Regions from separate parts of the Streptomyces sp. NPDC031265 genome, predicted to be linked through region 1. Evidence: riboswitches for the same ligand, from Rfam matches in the RefSeq annotation. Region 1 holds a riboswitch; each other region holds the start of a gene.
The links. A riboswitch is a leader RNA that binds a small molecule or an ion and turns the genes downstream of it on or off. The one in region 1 is predicted to bind cyclic di-AMP.

Region 1 (5,555 bases):
GGTCATCTCGGCGGCCGAGCGGGACTTGCCCTCGAACTCGTACTTGCCGTCCTTGTAGAACTCGGACGCGGCGACGTCGAGCGCGAGCGCGATGTCCTTGCCCGGGGCGTAACCGGCCTCCTTGATGGCCTCCAGGATCAGGTCCAGGGCGGCGCGGTTGGAGTCCAGGTTCGGGGCGAAGCCGCCCTCGTCGCCGAGGCCGGTGGACAGGCCCTTGCGCTTCAGGACGGCCTTGAGGGTGTGGTAGACCTCGGCACCCCAGCGCAGCGCCTCGGAGAAGGACTCCGCGCCGATCGGGGCGATCATGAACTCCTGGATGTCGACGTTGGAGTCGGCGTGCGACCCACCGTTGAGGATGTTCATCATCGGAACGGGCAGCAGGTGCGCGTTCGGGCCGCCCAGGTAGCGGAACAGCGGCAGGTCGCTGGCCTCGGAGGCGGCGTGCGCGACGGCGAGCGAGACGCCGAGGATGGCGTTGGCGCCGAGCGAGCCCTTGTTGTCCGTGGCGTCCAGGTCGAACATCGCCTGGTCGATCAGGCGCTGCTCGGTGGCGTCGTAGCCGACGAGCTCCGGGCCGATCTGCTCGATCACGGCGAGGACGGCCTTCTCGACGCCCTTGCCCTGGTAACGGTTGGGGTCACCGTCACGCAGCTCGATGGCTTCGAAGGCACCCGTGGAGGCGCCGGACGGGACGGCGGCACGACCGGTGCTGCCGTCGTCGAGGCCGACCTCGACCTCGACCGTGGGGTTGCCTCGGGAGTCCAGGATTTCCCGGGCTACGACGACGTCGATGGACGGCACGAGCATCTCCTTCTGGGATGTGACGCGAATACGCCGGGCCGCGCGGTCCGGCACCCCTGAGCCTAACCGCCTCCGGGGCATCCACCAGCCGACCGACCGGCCCGTGGGACGAAACGGGGGGCAAAATGTTCCCGAACAAAACAAAACCGTCCCGGCGGGGGGCGGTGGAATGCGGGGCCCTGCGGGGCTGGCTGGTGTTCGTCTGCGGACCGTGGCTGGCTGGTCGCGCCCACGCGGCGGAGCCGCAAAATGTCACAGCCCCGCGCCCCTGGGGGGGGGTTGGGGTCGCCGCAGGGATCGCCCCGCAGGGGCGCTTTCAGGGGCGCGGGGAACTGCGCGACCAGCCACAGACGATCCGCGGACAAACACCGGGCCGAAAAGGGGCGCGGGGAACTGCGCGAGCAGCCACGGATGGCCCGCAGCCGCGCAACGCAGCCCCCACCCCCGAGCGGAGCGCCTAGCTCAGGTGGAGCTGCTGGTTCACGTAGATCAGGTTCGCGTCCTTCACGACGTCCTTGTTCAGCTCGAACAGCTTCTGCCAGCCGCCCTTGACGCCGTGCGCGGCGGCGATGGAGCCGAGGGTGTCGCCGGCCTTCACCTTGTACTCGCCGGTGCCGGTCTTGACCGGGGCCGGGCGGGACTCGCTGCGCGAGGCGGGCGCGGACTCGCGCTTCGGGGCCGGGGCGGCCTTGGGGGTGGCGGCCTTCGAGGACGAGCCGGACGTGTCCACGTTCGCGGACGCGCCACCGGACGTCAGGTTGCCCGCACCGGCGCAGGACCAGGCGCCCGGCCCCTGCATCGCGAGCAGCTTCTCGGCGGTGGCTATCTGCTGGCCCTTGGTGGCCAGGTCGGCGCGGGAGGCGTACTGGGTGCCGCCCGCCGCGGCCCAGGAGGACTGCGAGAACTGCAGACCGCCGTAGTAGCCGTTGCCGGTGTTGATGGACCAGTTGCCGCCGGACTCGCACTGGGCGACCGCGTCCCAGGTGGAGACGGAGGCGGCGGAGGCGGAGCCCGCGGCCATCAGCGGGGCGGCGACGGCCGCACCGGTGACACCGGCGAGCGTGACGACGCGGACGGCCTTGGACGGGCGACGGTGCTTGCCCTTGCCGGAAAGCAGCATGGAGTTCTCCTCACCGACGCCTGCGAGGTGAGCTGTCGGGTTCGGGCGAGTGAGTGGCCCGGCCGCGCCGTGCTGGCGCGTCTTCACCCCAAGCCGGTCCTGTCGGCCGTCTCGTACGTCCCGCCGTATGGCGTACGTCCTTCAACGGCCGGGCCCGGCGCTTACCTTGGGTCCCCCGCTCCTGCCTACGGCGCATCGAGCGTCGACTGTTCCCCGCGACCGGCGGCAGGATTCGGCGTTCCCGGTCGAAGGGGCCCGTGGTGACGAGCGCTCCGACCGTAATCACACCAACCCCTGATGTTCAAAGGGGCACATCGGGGAGAAATCGCCCCCACGTACCCCTCCGCAACCCCTGTTTCCGCAGGTCGGGGGCGTAACGCCCGTACCGGACGGACGGGACACGCCAGTTGACGGAAAGAGACCCATGTCTCACTTGCACAGAAGTGGACATAGGCCCCTGAACTACCCCTTGGGCGTGGCCGGGTTGTCCGTGTTTGCCAGGTTCAGATCAAGGCTCTGGCCGGGCACGATGAGGTCCGGGTCGGAGCCGATCGTCTTCTCGTTCGCCTTGTAGAGCGCTGCCCAGCCGCCCTCGACCTTGTGCGAGCGCGAGATGTCCCACAGGTTGTCGCCGACGCGGACGGTGTAGCCGCCACCCCCGGTGAGCGCGTCGCCCGCCTCACGTGAGTCGGCGTCACCTCGCGAGGCGTGACGCCCCGATTCATGACTGTTTTCCGTATTGCCCGGCTCGGTGGTGGCGGGGGTGCCACCCTCGGCCGGGTCCGGCGTGCCGCGGTGCTTGCCGCCGGAGGCGGAGTCCGTGGAGCCGGTGGCCGGGCTGGACGGCGTCGTGGACCCGGGCCGCCCGCTCGCGCCCGTGGACGGCGCCGAGGACGTCGTGGACGGCTTGGGAGCGGTGGAGGCCGGACCGGACGGCGTCGTGGGCGCCGGAGTCGTCTTCGCGGGCGCGGACGGAGTGGAGGCGTCCGGGGTCGCGGCCCCCTCCTCCGAGGGGACGTACGGCGAGGGCGTGGCGCCCGGGTCGACGGCCGGCGCACCGCCGCCCGAGGTGAGCCCGGAGACCGTCGAGCAGCTGGTGAAGGCCTTGGGGCCCTTCGCCGCGAGCACCTTCTCGGCGACGGCTATCTGCTGCGCGCGGCTGGCCATGTCGGGGCGCGAGGCGTACGCCGTGCCGCCGTAGCTCTCCCAGGTCTCCTGGGAGAGCTGGAGGCCGCCGTACAGGCCGTTGCCGAAGTCGGCGCTCCACGCGCCGCCGCTCTCGCACTCCGCGACGCGGTCCCACGTGGTCGCGGTGGCGGCGCTCGCACCGCTCGCGGCGAAGAGCGGAAGAGCGAGGGCCGAGCCGGTCACCCCCGCCGCGACGACGAGTGCGGGAGCCTGGCGGGGTCGGCGGTGCCGTCCGTTCCCGGAGCGCATGCTGTGGCCTTCCGTGTGACTACGTCTGTGACTACTGGGCCGGGCGTTGAGCCTGGTTTGCCGAGTCGAGGGGTGAACGTAGCCGTACTCGAACGCTTGTCACAAGTCGATGCACCCGCGATAACGCCAAAGTCACAGTTTTGACGGGCTGTCAGTTCGGGTGGGCGTGAACTCGACCGGAAGCGTACGCAGTCCGCGCATGATGAGCCCGCCGCGCCAGCGCAAATCGGCAGGATCCGCCCCGAGCCGCAGGTCAGGAAGGCGGCGCAACAGGGTCGCCAGCGCGGTCTTCGCCTCCAGCCGGGCGAGCGGGGCGCCCAGGCAGTAGTGGATGCCGTGGCCGTAGCCGAGGTGCTGGTTGTCGCGGCGGCCGAGGTCGAGCGTGTCCGGGGCGCCGAACCGCTCGGGGTCACGGTCGGCGGAGGCGAGGACGACGAGCACCGGGTCGCCGGCCGCGATGTCCTGACCCCCGATCGTCAGCGGCCGGGTGGCGAACCGCCAGGTGGCGAGCTCCACGGGCCCGTCGTAGCGCAGCAGTTCCTCGACGCCGGTGTCCAGCAGGTCCGACTCCCCGGCCGCGAGCGAGGCTTGCAGCCGCTCGCGCTGGTCCGGGTTGCGCAGCAGCGCGTACACACCGTTGCCGATGAGGTTCACGGTCGTCTCGAAACCGGCGAACAGGAGGATGAAGGCCATCGCGGCGGCCTCGTTCTCGGTGAGGTGCTCGCCGTGGTCGCTGGCGCGGATCAGGCCCGAGATGAGGTCGTCGCCCGGGTTCTCCCTTTTGCGGTGGATGAGTTCGAGGAGATACCCGCGCATCTTCTTGACCGACCGGGCCACGCCGCCGCGCGGGCCGCCGCCGTGCCGGATCATCATCCCGGCCCAGTCGCGGAAGTCGTCCTGGTCCTCGCGCGGCACGCCGAGCAGGTCGCAGATGGCGTAGATGGGCAGCGGGAAGGCGAACTCGTGGATGAGGTCGGCCTCGCCGCCCGCCGCGAACCGGTCGATGAGCTGGTCGGTCAACTCCTGCACCCGGGGCGCGAATTCGGCGACCGTACGGGGAGTGAACGCCTTCGACACCAGCCGCCGCAGCCGGGTGTGGTCCGGCGGGTCGATGTTGAGCAGATGCGTCATCAGATCGGCTTTGCGCTCGCCCGGAATGCCGGTCTTGCCCTTGGCGTGCGCGGGCTCGTCGTGGTGCGCGGGGTTCTTGGAGAGCCGCTGGTCGGCGAGCGCCTGCTTGGCGTCCGCGTACCGCGTCACGAGCCACGCCTCGACCCCGCTGGGCAGCTTGGTCCAGTGCACCGGCGAGTGCTCCCGCAGCCACCCGTACGTGGGGTACGGGTCGGTGGCGAACTCCCAGGTGAACATCTCGGGGGGCGAGGGGGTCCGGTCCGCGCCGGACGGGCGGGAACCGGGAGCGACCGGGGCCGAGCCGTGCGCGGGCGCAACCGGGTCCTGGCCGGACGGGCCGGAGTTCCGGGCGGACGGGTTCCGGCCGGACGGGTTCCGGCCGGACGGGGGCGAGGGCTCCACCGCCGTCAGGCCTTTTCCGCCGTGCGGATCGCGTCCCGGTACGCGCGGGCCGCCGCCCGCAGCGCCGCCTCCGGGTCCGTGCCGTCGGCCTCCGCCGCGACCGCGAGGGCGAGCAGGCGGTAGCCGATGCCCTCGCCGGACGGCAGGGGGACGTCCAGGGAGCCGATACGGGTGCGGGAGGCGAGCTTGGCCGCCAGGGCCAGGGCGGGCTGGCCGAGCGGGATGCCGTCGGTCACCGAGTCGCGCTGCTTCTCCGCCGCCTTCTGCCGCAGCCAGTGTTCCTTGACCTCCTCCGGCGTCTCGGCGTGCTCGTCGCCGAAGACGTGCGGATGGCGGTGGATCAGCTTCTCCACGATCGTCCCGGCCACGTCGTCCACCGAGAACGGCTCTTCCGGGTCCTCCTCCGCGATCCGCGCGTGGAAGACCACCTGGAGCAGTACGTCGCCGAGCTCCTCGCGCAGTTCGTCGCGGTCGCCCTCCTCCACCGCCTCGACCAGCTCGTACGCCTCCTCAAGCGCGTACTTGGCCAGGCCCTTGTGGGTCTGCTGGGACGACCACGGGCACTCGCGCCGGATCCGGTCCATGACCTGGACGAGGTCGAGCAGCCGGGCGCCCGGCAGGTCGTACGAGCCCGGCAGCAGCTCCAGGTCCGGCATGGCGACCC
Region 2 (5,555 bases), on a different contig from region 1:
CGGGGCCAGCCGGGAGTGGCACGCCTGGCAGCTGGCCCGGGTGATCCCGGATGCCGAGCGGGTGCGGCCGGTGCTCTTCAACTCCTGGGAGGCCACCGGGTTCGACATCTCCGAGCCGCAGCAGCGGGCGCTGGCGCACCGGGCGGCGGCGATGGGCGTCGAGCTGTTCGTCATCGACGACGGCTGGTTCGGGGACCGCACCCATGATGCGGCCGGGCTCGGCGACTGGACGCCCAACCCCGAGCGCTTCCCCGGCGGCCTCAAGCCGCTGGCCGACGAAGTGCACGCGCTGGGCATGCGGTTCGGGATCTGGGTCGAGCCGGAGATGGTCAACGCCGACAGTGCGCTGTACCGGGCGCACCCGGAGTGGGTGCAGCACCAGAGCGGACGCCGGCGCACCGAGTTCCGCAACCAGCTCGTGCTCAACCTGGCCCGCCCGGACGTCCAGGAGTACCTCTGGGAGCAGCTGGACGGACTCCTTTCGAGCGCGCCCGTCGACTATGTGAAGTGGGACTTCAACCGCTGCTTCACCGACGCGGGCTGGCCCGGCGAGGAGTATCCGCAGAAGCTCTGGATCGAGCATGTCCGGGCGCTGTACGGCCTGTTGGAGCGGCTGCGGGCCGCGCACCCCTCGGTCGACTTCGAGTCCTGCTCGGGCGGCGGCGGCCGGATCGACCTCGGCATCCTCTCCCGTACGGACCAGGTGTGGACCTCCGACAACACCGACCCGCTGGACCGGCTCGCCATCCAGGACGGCTTCAGCCAGCTGCACCCGGCCCGGGTGATGGCCGCCTGGGTCACCGACAGCCCCAACACCCTGCTCAACGGCCGCCGCAGCAGCCTGCGCTTCCGCTTCGGGAGCGCGATGGCCGGGGTGCTCGGCATCGGCGGGGACCTCACCCGGTGGAGCGAGGCCGAGCTGGCCGAGGCGCGCGGGTGGGTGGAGCTGTACAAGGCGATCCGGCCGGTGGTGCAGCTCGGGGCCCAGTACCGGCTGCGGCCGCCGCGCGGGGGGCTCAGCGCCGTCCAGTACGTGCGCGGCGACGACACCGTGGTCCTCGCCCACCTCCAGGCCCAGCGCTACGGCGAGCGTCCCCCGGCCGTACGGCTGCGCGGTCTGGACCCGGCGGCGGCCTATCGGTGCCTCGACACCGGGGCCGTACACAGGGGAGCGGTATTGCTGCACCGGGGTCTGGACACCGGGCTGCGGGGCGATCTTGATGCGGCGGTGTTCCGTTTCCGGCGGCTTGGCGAACTCCCGGCATAAGGAATTCGCGCTCTTGGCACGCCGAAGATCTCCATCGGGATGCACTGACCAAAAGTGGACAGAATGGGGCGATAGGTGGCGGGAAGGGGTGAATCGGCTAGAACTTTAGCCCGGATTGGGCGATTTGGTGGCTCCTGTCCATCTCCCCGGCGGGAAGGGGAGGTTGCCCGTGAGCAGCGTCATATCCGTGACGTTCCGTGGTGGCGGCCCGAATGAATTCCCCGTTCCGGCGGGGCCTGTTGGGAATTCCCGTCGACGCAGGGTGACCAGAATTCCCGGAGGAATTCCCGGCCGGGAATGCCGAAGGCGAATGGGTACTTGTCGTGACCCGCCGGGCTCGCTTACGGTCACCGCAATCCGGGTGGACCGCCGAATCCTGCCACCGCTCGGAATCCGCACCCATCCACGCGTGGCAGGAGCGGGGGACCCAGGTAAGCGCCGTCCGGAATTCCGGCACGGCTCGGGGTGAAGCCGGAACACCGCACGCGGTGCCCGGCCGGGCAGCTCCAGCCCGAACCCGACAGCTCACCTCGCAGGCGCCGGAGAGGAATCCGCCATGCCCGCGAAGGGTAAGCACCGCCGTCCCAAGTCCAGCCCGATATCCCGGGGCATGGTCGCCGCCGGTACGGGCGGCGCCGCGCTCGCCATCCCGCTGCTGGGCGCCACCGGCGCGCACGCCGCGGTGAAGACCGCCGCCCCCGCCACCGCGCCCCAGCAGGCCGTCCGCGCCGCCGGGACCTTCATCGCCGCTCCGGCCGCCGCCCCGCAGGCCGTGCCCGCCACATACAAGGTCAAGAGCGGCGACTGCCTGTCGCAGATCGCCCAGGACCACCGGCTCGGCGGCTGGCAGCGGCTCTACAAGGACAACCGCGAGGTCGTCGGCTCCGACCCGGCGCTGATCCGCCCGGGCATGAAGCTCACCCTCGGGGCCAAGGTCCCGGGCGGCGGCGCGTCGCACGGCTCCGCCAAGGCGAGCGGTTCGCACGACTCCGGTACGAAGAAGTCCGCCCCCCGCACGGCGAAGTCCTCCCCGGCCGCCTCCGCCCCCAAGGCGGCCGCCGCCGCCGACACCTCCTCGTCCGCCACCGCGAACCAGGGCTCCGCCTCCGGCTTCCGCGCGCCGCTCGACAGCGTGAGCATCGGCACCCCGTACCGCATGGCCGGATCCATGTGGTCCAGCGGCTACCACACGGGCGTCGACTTCGCGGCCGACACCGGCACCACGGTGAAGGCCGTCGGCGCGGGCACGGTCGTCTCGGCCGGCTGGGGCGGCGCGTACGGCAACCAGGTCGTCATCCGGCACGCCGACGGCATGTACTCCCAGTACGCCCACCTCTCGCAGTTCTCCGTCTCGGCCGGGCAGACCGTGACCGAGGGCCAGCAGCTCGGGCTCTCCGGCGCCACCGGCAACGTCACCGGCCCGCACCTGCACTTCGAGATCCGTACCACGCCCGACTACGGCTCGGACGTCGACCCGCTCGCCTACCTCCGCCAGCAGGGCGCGAACCTCTAACGACCGTTGCCCCGTCGGCAATTGGCGCGTATTCCCGCTGCGGGAAACTGACCGGGTGGTCTATATCACCCATCGTCAACCCCTCCTTACGGTCGCGTAGGTCACACCCATAAGGGAAAGATGTGGTCTCGTGGCAGACGATTCGAGATCATTCAGCAGCGGTACGTTCGGGTCGTACACGGCGCTCGGCGACAGCTTCACGGAAGGCGTCGGCGACCCCGGCCCGGACGGGGCGTTCGTCGGCTGGGCGGACAGGTTCGCCGTGCTACTGGCAGACCAGCGACCGGAGGGGGCCTTTCGCTACGCCAATCTCGCGGTCCGCGGTAGGCTCCTCGACCAGATCGTCGAGGAGCAGGTGCCGCGGGCCAAGGAGCTCGCGCCCGACCTGGTGAGCTTCTGCGCGGGGGGCAACGACATCATCCGGCCGGGCAGCGACCCGGACGACGTGGCCGAGCGCTTCGAGCGCGCCGTGGCCGACTTGAAGAGCGCGATCCCGACGGTCATGGTGACCACCGGGTTCGACACGCGCGGGGTGCCGGTCTTCAAGCATCTGCGGGGCAAGGTCGCCACGTACACCGCGCACGTGCGCTCCATCGCGGACCGCTACGGGTGCCCGGTGCTCGACCTGTGGTCGCTCAAGTCCGTTCAGGACAGGCGGGCGTGGGACGGCGACCGGCTGCATCTGTCGCCGGAGGGGCACACCCGGGTCGCGCTGCGCGCCGCGCAGGTGCTCGGGCTGCAGATCCCCGCCGACCCGGACCAGGCGTGGCCCCCGCTGCCGCCGCGCAACACCCTGGACGTGCGGCGCGACGACATCCACTGGGCGCGCGAGCACCTGGTGCCGTGGATCGGACGACGGCTGCGCGGCGAGAGCTCGGGCGACCACGTGGAGCCCAAGCGCCCGGATCTGCTGCCCCTCTGACGCATCATCAGCGCCGTATCGGAGCAGCTTTCCTCAGTGCGGTGCGGCCCCGCGCCCCCATAGGGGCGCGGGGCTGTGGCATGTGCGGCTCCGCCGAGACGGGGGTCCCCCTGTTCGAGTGAAGCCGAGAACTTGGGGGAGCGACCGGCCACAGACGGCCCGCAGCCGAATCACCGCTGCGTCAGCAGCCTCCGCTCCGTCTCCGGGTCGAGTCCGACCCGGGGGCGGTCCGGCCGCTGCGGAGCCTCGCCGCCGATCGATTCGAGCCAGGCCCAGGTGTCGGCGACCGTCTCCTCGACGGGACGGCAGCGCAGCCCCGAGAGCACGGCCTTCCACACGTTCGAGCCGTGCATCGTGCGGTGCAGCTCGCCCGGCGGAATCCACACCGGCAGGTGGTTCCAGGGCTCGACCCCGGCGGCCAGGATCGGCTCCGGGTCCGTCCAGCGCAGCTCCGCGCCGCCGCCGGTGACCCGTACGCATGCCTCAAGCAGCTCGCCCATGGTGGTGTGGTCCGGCGGGGAGACCAGGTTGTACGGGCCGCAGAGCCCGAAGTCGGCCGCGCTCACGATCCACTCCGCCAGGTCCCGGGCGTCGATGAACTGGACCGGCAGATCGCGCGGCCCCGGCGCGAGCACCTCGCCGCCGCGCGCCATGCGCCCCAGCCACCACGGCAGCCGCCCGATGTTCTCCCACGGGCCGAGGATCAGCCCCGCGCGCACCAGGAGCGAGCGGTCCGGGCCGAACTCCTGGACGGCGGCGAGCTCGCCGCCGCGCTTGGCCTGCGGATAGTCCACCTCGTCCCCGGCGTCGGGCGAGCCGTCGACCGGCGGCGCGCCCTCGTCGGCCTCGGCCGGGACCGGGTCCGCGTACACGGACCGGCTCGACACATAGACGTACCGGGCGGCGCGGCCCTGGGCGAGCAGCCGGGCGGCGTCGCGCACCGCCGAGGGCGCCCCCGACCAGGTGTCCACGACCACGTCCCACCGCCCGTCGGCCAGCGCCGCCAGGCCGCCCTCGGCCGTCCGGTCGCCGAGCAGTGTGCGCACGCCCTCGGGCGGCTCGTGGCGGCCCCGGTGGAAGACCGTCACCTCGTGCCCGCGCGCCACCGCGGCCTCGGCCACGGCGCGGCCGACGAATTCCGTACCACCCAGTATCAGTAGCTTCATGGCCGCAACTCTGCCTGCCGGAAGGGGTCCTGAGAACCGTTGCATGCTGAGGGCGAAATCCTGGCCGTGCCCATGCGCGGCCCGAGGGAGCGTCAGGGGCGGTAGAGCTGGCCGGGCTTCGGGGCGGCGGGGGCGAGCAGCTGGGGCACGGTCACGAAGGTGAAGCCGCGCGCTTTGAGGGCGTCGATGATCCCGGGCACGGCGGGCACGGTCCCGTCGTAGATGTCGTGCAGCAGGATGATGCCGTCGCGGTCGGCCTGGTCGAGGATGCGCTCGGTGATCAGGGCCGAGTCGTTGGTGGAGTAGTCCTTGGCGGTCGCGCTCCACAGGATCTGCGAGAGCCCCAGCTCCTTGCTGACCTTGGTGACTTCCTTGTTGGTGCGGCCCTGCGGCGGCCGCATCAGGACCGGCTTGCGGCCGGTCAGCTTGGCCACCGCCTCCTGGGTGCGGTTGAGCTCGGCGCGTATCTCGTCGGGCTTCAGGTTGTCCAGGCGCTCGTGCGACCAGGTGTGGTTGGCGACCTCGTGCCCCTCGGCGGCGATGCGGCGCACGGTGTCGGGGTACTTCTCGACGTGGTTCTTGCCGAGCAGGAAGAAGGTGGCGTACACCTTCTTCTCCTTGAGCGTGTCGAGCAGTTGGGGCGTCTTCTCGCCCGGCCCGGCGTCGAACGTCAGGGCTATGCATTTG
Region 3 (5,555 bases), on a different contig from region 1:
CGTGACCATGCAGTTCCATCCCCAGCCGGCCGCCGGCACCGCGCGTCCCTGGGCGTTCCCCGCCCCCGGCCGCGCCACCCTGCCCAACGGGCTCACCGTGCTGCGTTGCGACCGCCCCGGCCAGCAGGTCGTGGCCGTCGAGATCTTCCTCGCCGCCCCGCTGGACGCCGAGCCGACGGGCCTGGACGGCGTCGCCACGATCATGGCGCGCGCGTTCTCCGAGGGCACCGACAAGCGCTCCGCCGAGGAGTTCGCCGCCGACCTGGAGCGCTGCGGCGCCACCCTGGACGCGCACGCGGACCACCCGGGCGTGCGGGTCTCCCTGGAGGTGCCGGTCTCCCGGCTGGCCAAGGCGCTCGGCCTGCTCGCGGAGGCGCTGCGCGCCCCCGCGTTCGCCGACGCGGAGGTCGACCGGCTGGTCCGCAACCGCCTGGACGAGATCCCGCACGAGCTGGCCAACCCGGCCCGGCGCGCCGCCCAGCAGCTCTCCAGGGAGCTCTTCCCGGCCACCGCGCGCATGTCGCGCCCGCGCCAGGGCACCGAGGAGACCGTCACGCGGATCGACACGGGGGCGGTGCGGGCCTTCTACGAGGCGTACGTACGCCCGGCGGCGGCCACCGCCGTGATCGTGGGCGACCTGGGCGCCACCGACCTGGACGCGATCCTGGCGGACACCCTGGGCGCCTGGACCGGCACCCCGGCCGAGGAGCGCCCGATGCCCCCGGTCACCGCCGACGACACCGGCCGCGTGGTCATCGTCGACCGGCCCGGCGCCGTCCAGACGCAGTTGCTGATCGGCCGGATCGGCCCGGACCGCCACGACCGCGTCTGGCCCGCCCAGGTCCTCGGGACGTACTGCCTGGGCGGCACGCTCACCTCCCGCCTGGACCGCGTCCTGCGCGAGGAGAAGGGCTACACGTACGGAGTGCGTGCGTACGGTCAGGTGCTGCGCTCCGGCGCGGAGGGCACCGGCGCGGCCATGCTCGCCATCAGCGGCTCGGTCGACACGCCCAACACCGGCCCGGCCCTCGACGACCTGTGGACGGTGCTGCGCAAGCTCGCCGCCGAGGGGCTGACGGACGCCGAGCGGGAGACCGCCGTGCAGAACCTGGTGGGCGTGGCCCCGCTCAAGTACGAGACGGCGGCCGCCGTCGCCGGGACGCTGGCCGACCAGGTCGAGCAGCACCTCCCGGACGACTTCCAGGCGCAGTTGTACGCGCTGCTGGCCGACACGGGCACCGTGGAGGCCACCGCGGCGGTCGTCAGCGCCTTCCCGGTGGACCGTCTGGTGACCGTCCTCGTCGGGGACGCGGCGCAGATCGAGGAGCCCGTCAAGGCGCTCGGCATCGGTGAAGTCACCGTCGTCGCGGGCTGATTGAGCGGACCGGCGCGCGCGGACGCGTGCGCGGGAGGAGGACCCCGGTGGCCGATGTGCCGCCGGGGTCCTCCTGTATGTCCGATTTGTTGGGGAGGTTGCCTGTCTGTCATGTGGCGTGTGCAACAAAAAGACGTGTCTGTTTGGTGATTGAAAGATCAGCCGTCTAGCGTCGGTCGCGCTGTCCGTCACCATCCGTCGCAGTCGCGGCACCGGACAGCGATCGCCGAGTCCCCAACTGGCGCGAGCCAGGGGAGCCGGGGACCCACTCAGTCCCTGGGGTGAATCGGACGCCTCCGCCCGCGGAGGAGCCCGTAGGAGACCTTCCAGCTCCGAACCCGTCAGCTAACCCGGTAGGCGAGATGGAAGGAAAGGACACCGCCCCTTCATGGCGTTCACCCGTGCCACCGGGAAGCACCGTCGTCCGAGCGCCATGTCGCGCAAGAGCGCGAACATAGCGGGCATCGCCACTCTCGCCACCGCCGGAGTCGTGGGCACCCTCGCCTCCCCGGCCCTGGCCGCCGAGACCTCGGCGCCCGCCGCGGCCTCCGTCGAGGACACCGGCATCACCCAGGCGATCGCGGTCGGCGACTCCCTCGCCGACCGCATCGACGCCCAGGCAGCCGCCCAGAAGCACGCCGCCGACAAGGCCCGCGCCGCCGCCGAGGCGAAGCGCAAGGCCGAGGCGAAGGCCAAGGAGGAGCGCGCCGCCAAGGAGCGCGCCGCCCGCGAGGCCGAGCGCAAGCGCCTCAACTCCTTCGTCGCCCCGATCGACGGCAGTTACGTCTCCACCGGCTACAAGACCGGCGGCTCGATCTGGTCCTCCGGCAGCCACACCGGCATCGACTTCCACGCGGGCGAGGGCACCTCGGTGCACGCCGTCGGCCTGGGCACCGTCGTCGAGGCGGGCTGGGGCGGTGCCTACGGCAACAACATCGTCATCCGCATGAACGACGGCACGTACACGCAGTACGGCCACCTGTCGTCCATCGGCGTCTCCGTCGGCCAGCGCGTCGAGCCGGGCCAGCAGATCGGCATCTCCGGCGACACCGGCAACACCACCGGCCCGCACCTCCACTTCGAGGCCCGCACGGGCCCGTCGTACGGCTCGGACATCGATCCGATCGCGTATCTGCGCTCGCACGGCGTCAACGTCTGACGCGGCCGTCCCCGCACCTCCACCGAAGCCCCCGGCGTCCGCGCCGGGGGCTTCGGCGTCGCCGTCGGGCGAGCCGGGAGCCGTCCGTGGCCAAAAGATATGCATTGCATACGGCATGTCACCGGGAATTAACAACCGCTCGAATAGAGTCACCGAACAGGCGTCGATCGACCGCGTTTCGCGGGGATTAAGGCGGAGGTTCGGTCATGCGCATTCCAGCGCAATCGGTATGCACGGCAATCCGCGACGACATCGTCGCGGGACTCTTCGCGCGCGGCAGCCGGCTCACCGAGGAAGTGCTCGCCCGGCGGTACGGGGTCTCGCGCGTCCCGGTCCGCGAGGCGCTGCGCACGCTGGAGTCCGAGGGGTTCGTCACCACGCGCCGGCACGCCGGGGCCTGTGTCGCCGAGCCGACCGAGCAGGAGGCCGCCGACCTGCTCGAACTGCGCGCGATGCTGGAGCCGCTGGCCGCCTCGCGGGCGGCCGCCCGGCGCACCGAGGCCCATCTCAAGGTGCTGCGCGGCCTGGTCAGGCTGGGCCAGGACCGCATCCGGCGGGCCCAGGGCGAGGATCTGCGCTCGCTGGGCGGCTGGTTCCACGAGACGCTGGCCCAGGCCTCCGGCAGTCCCGGCCTCATCTCGCTGCTCACCCAGCTGCGGCACAAGATCGCCTGGATGTACGTGGTGGAGCAGCCCGCGCTGCCCGTCGAGTGCTGGGCGGAGCACGGGGCGATCGTGGACGCGCTGGCGCGCGGCAACGCCGAGCGGGCCAGATCGCTGGCCGCCCACCACGCCGACCGCGCGTTTTCCGCCTATCGCCTGCGGCACCCGGTGGACGTGAGGACTTCGCAACATGCAGTAAACACCGCGAGCGCCCGCGCTTAACGGGGTCGCCGTATACAAAGGGAGTGATTCGGCGGGGTTCTTCCGCGCTGCCCGAAATCGCCGCCGGAAATCAGCGGCGCGGGTAAGAGGTTCGCGCGACCCGTACCACTCGCTTAAAACGAAAGGAGCCGCGGACCCTGAATTCAGGGTCCGCGGCTCCGTTTCGCGAAGTGCGGTGACGCGCCGGCCCGGGCCGGGTTCGGCCGACCGGGTGCGGTCAGACGGTCTCGGGGAGCTCCTCAAGGCCCGCCTCGACCAGCTTCGCCAGACGGTCCAGGGCCGCCTCGGCGCCCTCCGCCTCGGAAGCCAGCACGATCTCCTCGCCGCCCTGCGCACCCAGGCCGAGCACCGCGAGCATGGAGGCGGCGTTGACCGGGTTGCCGTCGGCCTTGGCGATCGTCACGGGGACGCCGGAGGCCGTGGCGGCGCGGACGAAGATGGAAGCGGGGCGGGCGTGCAGGCCCTCGGCCCAGCCGACATTGACGCGGCGCTCAGCCATGGTGATGCCCTTCGAAATCTCTGACGGTTGTCTAGACCAGTCTCTCATGTCCTGCGCAGTGCTCGTGCCGACGTCGGTCCCGGATCCGGCGGCCCTTCGGCCCTGGCCGCCCTCTCCACCTTGCCCCCTACCTTGACCTGACCGCAGCGGCCCCGCGACCCGTAGGCTGCCCGTATGCAGGCTCCGCAGGAGAAGACGCAGGACCCCGCGTACCCGGCCCACTGGGAGGCCGACGTCGTGCTGCGCGACGGGGGGACCGCGCGGATCAGGCCCATCACGACCGACGACGCGGAGCGGCTCGTCTCGTTCTACGAGCAGGTGTCGGACGAGTCCAAGTACTACCGCTTCTTCGCGCCCTACCCCCGGCTGTCGGCGAAGGACGTGCACCGCTTCACCCATCACGACTACGTGGACCGCGTCGGGCTCGCGGCGACGGTGGGCGGCGAGTTCATCGCGACCGTCCGCTACGACCGGATCAACGCGCAGGGCAGGCCCGCCTCGGCGCCGGCCGACGAGGCCGAGGTGGCGTTCCTGGTCCAGGACGCCCACCAGGGGCGCGGGGTCGCCTCCGCACTGCTCGAACACGTCGCGGCGGTCGCGCGCGAGCGGGGGATCCGGCGGTTCGCGGCGGAGGTGCTGCCCGCCAACAACAAGATGATCAAGGTGTTCACGGACGCGGGCTACCAGCAGAAGCGTTCCTTCGAGGACGGCTCGGTCCATCTCACGCTCGATCTGGAGCCGACCGCCGAGTCGCTGGCCGTGCAGCGCGCCCGAGAGCAGCGCGCGGAGTCGCGCTCGGTGCAGCGGCTGCTCGCCCCCGGCTCGGTGGCCGTGATCGGCACCGGCCGCGCGCCGGGCGGCGTGGGGCGCACGGTGCTGCGCAACCTGCTGGGCGCGGGGTTCACCGGGCGTGCGTACGCGGTCAACCGGGCCTTCCCCGAGGGCGGTTCGGAGGTCGACGGCGTCCGGGCGGTCCGTTCGCTCGGCGAGATCGCGGAGCAGGTCGACCTCGCGGTCGTCGCGGTCCCGGCCGAACGGGTGCCGGAGGCGGTCGCGGAGTGCGGCGAGCACGGGGTGCAGGGGCTGGTCGTCCTCTCCGCCGGTTACGCCGAGAGCGGCGCGGCCGGGCGCGAACGCCAGCGCGAACTGCTGCGCCAGGTGCGGTCGTACGGGATGCGGCTGATCGGGCCGAACGCGTTCGGCGTCATCAACACCGCGCCCGGGACGCGCCTGAACGCCTCGCTGGCGCCGGATCCGCCGCAGCGGGGCCGGATCGGACTGTTCACCCAGTCGGGAGCGATCGGGATCGCGCTCCTCTCGGGCCTGCACCGGCGGGGCGCGGGCCTGTCGACGTTCATCTCGTCCGGCAACCGGGCGGACGTCTCGGGCAACGACATCCTCCAGTACTGGTACGAGGACGCGGACACGGACGTGGTCCTGCTGTACCTCGAATCCATCGGCAACCCGCGGAAGTTCACCCGGCTCGCGCGCCGGACGGCGGCGGTGAAGCCGGTGGTCGCGGTGAAGGGCGCCCGCCACAGCGGCTCGACCCCGCCCGGCCACGCGGTCCCGGTGACCCGGGTCCCGGACGCGGCGGTGTCGGCGCTGCTGCGCCAGGCGGGCGTGATCCGGGTGGAC

Region 2: another riboswitch for cyclic di-AMP. It lies ahead of ACZ499_RS29960 (M23 family metallopeptidase); the one in region 1 lies ahead of ACZ499_RS36255 (transglycosylase family protein).
Region 3: another riboswitch for cyclic di-AMP. It lies ahead of ACZ499_RS10910 (M23 family metallopeptidase); the one in region 1 lies ahead of ACZ499_RS36255 (transglycosylase family protein).

The regions. Positions count from the first base shown of each region.
Region 1 is NZ_JBVIHM010000039.1:27,244-32,798, reverse strand. It holds gene eno (phosphopyruvate hydratase) at 1-807, opposite strand, end outside; gene ACZ499_RS36255 (transglycosylase family protein) at 1,259-1,921, opposite strand; cyclic di-AMP (ydaO/yuaA leader) riboswitch at 1,924-2,124, opposite strand; gene ACZ499_RS36250 (transglycosylase family protein) at 2,384-3,358, opposite strand; gene ACZ499_RS36245 (cytochrome P450 family protein) at 3,491-4,726, opposite strand; gene ACZ499_RS36240 (nucleoside triphosphate pyrophosphohydrolase) at 4,897-5,555, opposite strand, start outside.
Region 2 is NZ_JBVIHM010000024.1:97,744-103,298, reverse strand. It holds gene ACZ499_RS29965 (alpha-galactosidase) at 1-1,267, shown strand, start outside; cyclic di-AMP (ydaO/yuaA leader) riboswitch at 1,654-1,819, shown strand; gene ACZ499_RS29960 (M23 family metallopeptidase) at 1,824-2,780, shown strand; gene ACZ499_RS29955 (SGNH/GDSL hydrolase family protein) at 2,911-3,702, shown strand; gene ACZ499_RS29950 (NAD-dependent epimerase/dehydratase family protein) at 3,873-4,868, opposite strand; gene ACZ499_RS29945 (polysaccharide deacetylase family protein) at 4,961-5,555, opposite strand, start outside.
Region 3 is NZ_JBVIHM010000005.1:165,952-171,506, forward strand. It holds gene ACZ499_RS10905 (M16 family metallopeptidase) at 8-1,375, shown strand; cyclic di-AMP (ydaO/yuaA leader) riboswitch at 1,590-1,750, shown strand; gene ACZ499_RS10910 (M23 family metallopeptidase) at 1,764-2,534, shown strand; gene ACZ499_RS10915 (GntR family transcriptional regulator) at 2,741-3,418, shown strand; gene ACZ499_RS10920 (HPr family phosphocarrier protein) at 3,636-3,917, opposite strand; gene ACZ499_RS10925 (bifunctional acetate--CoA ligase family protein/GNAT family N-acetyltransferase) at 4,092-5,555, shown strand, end outside.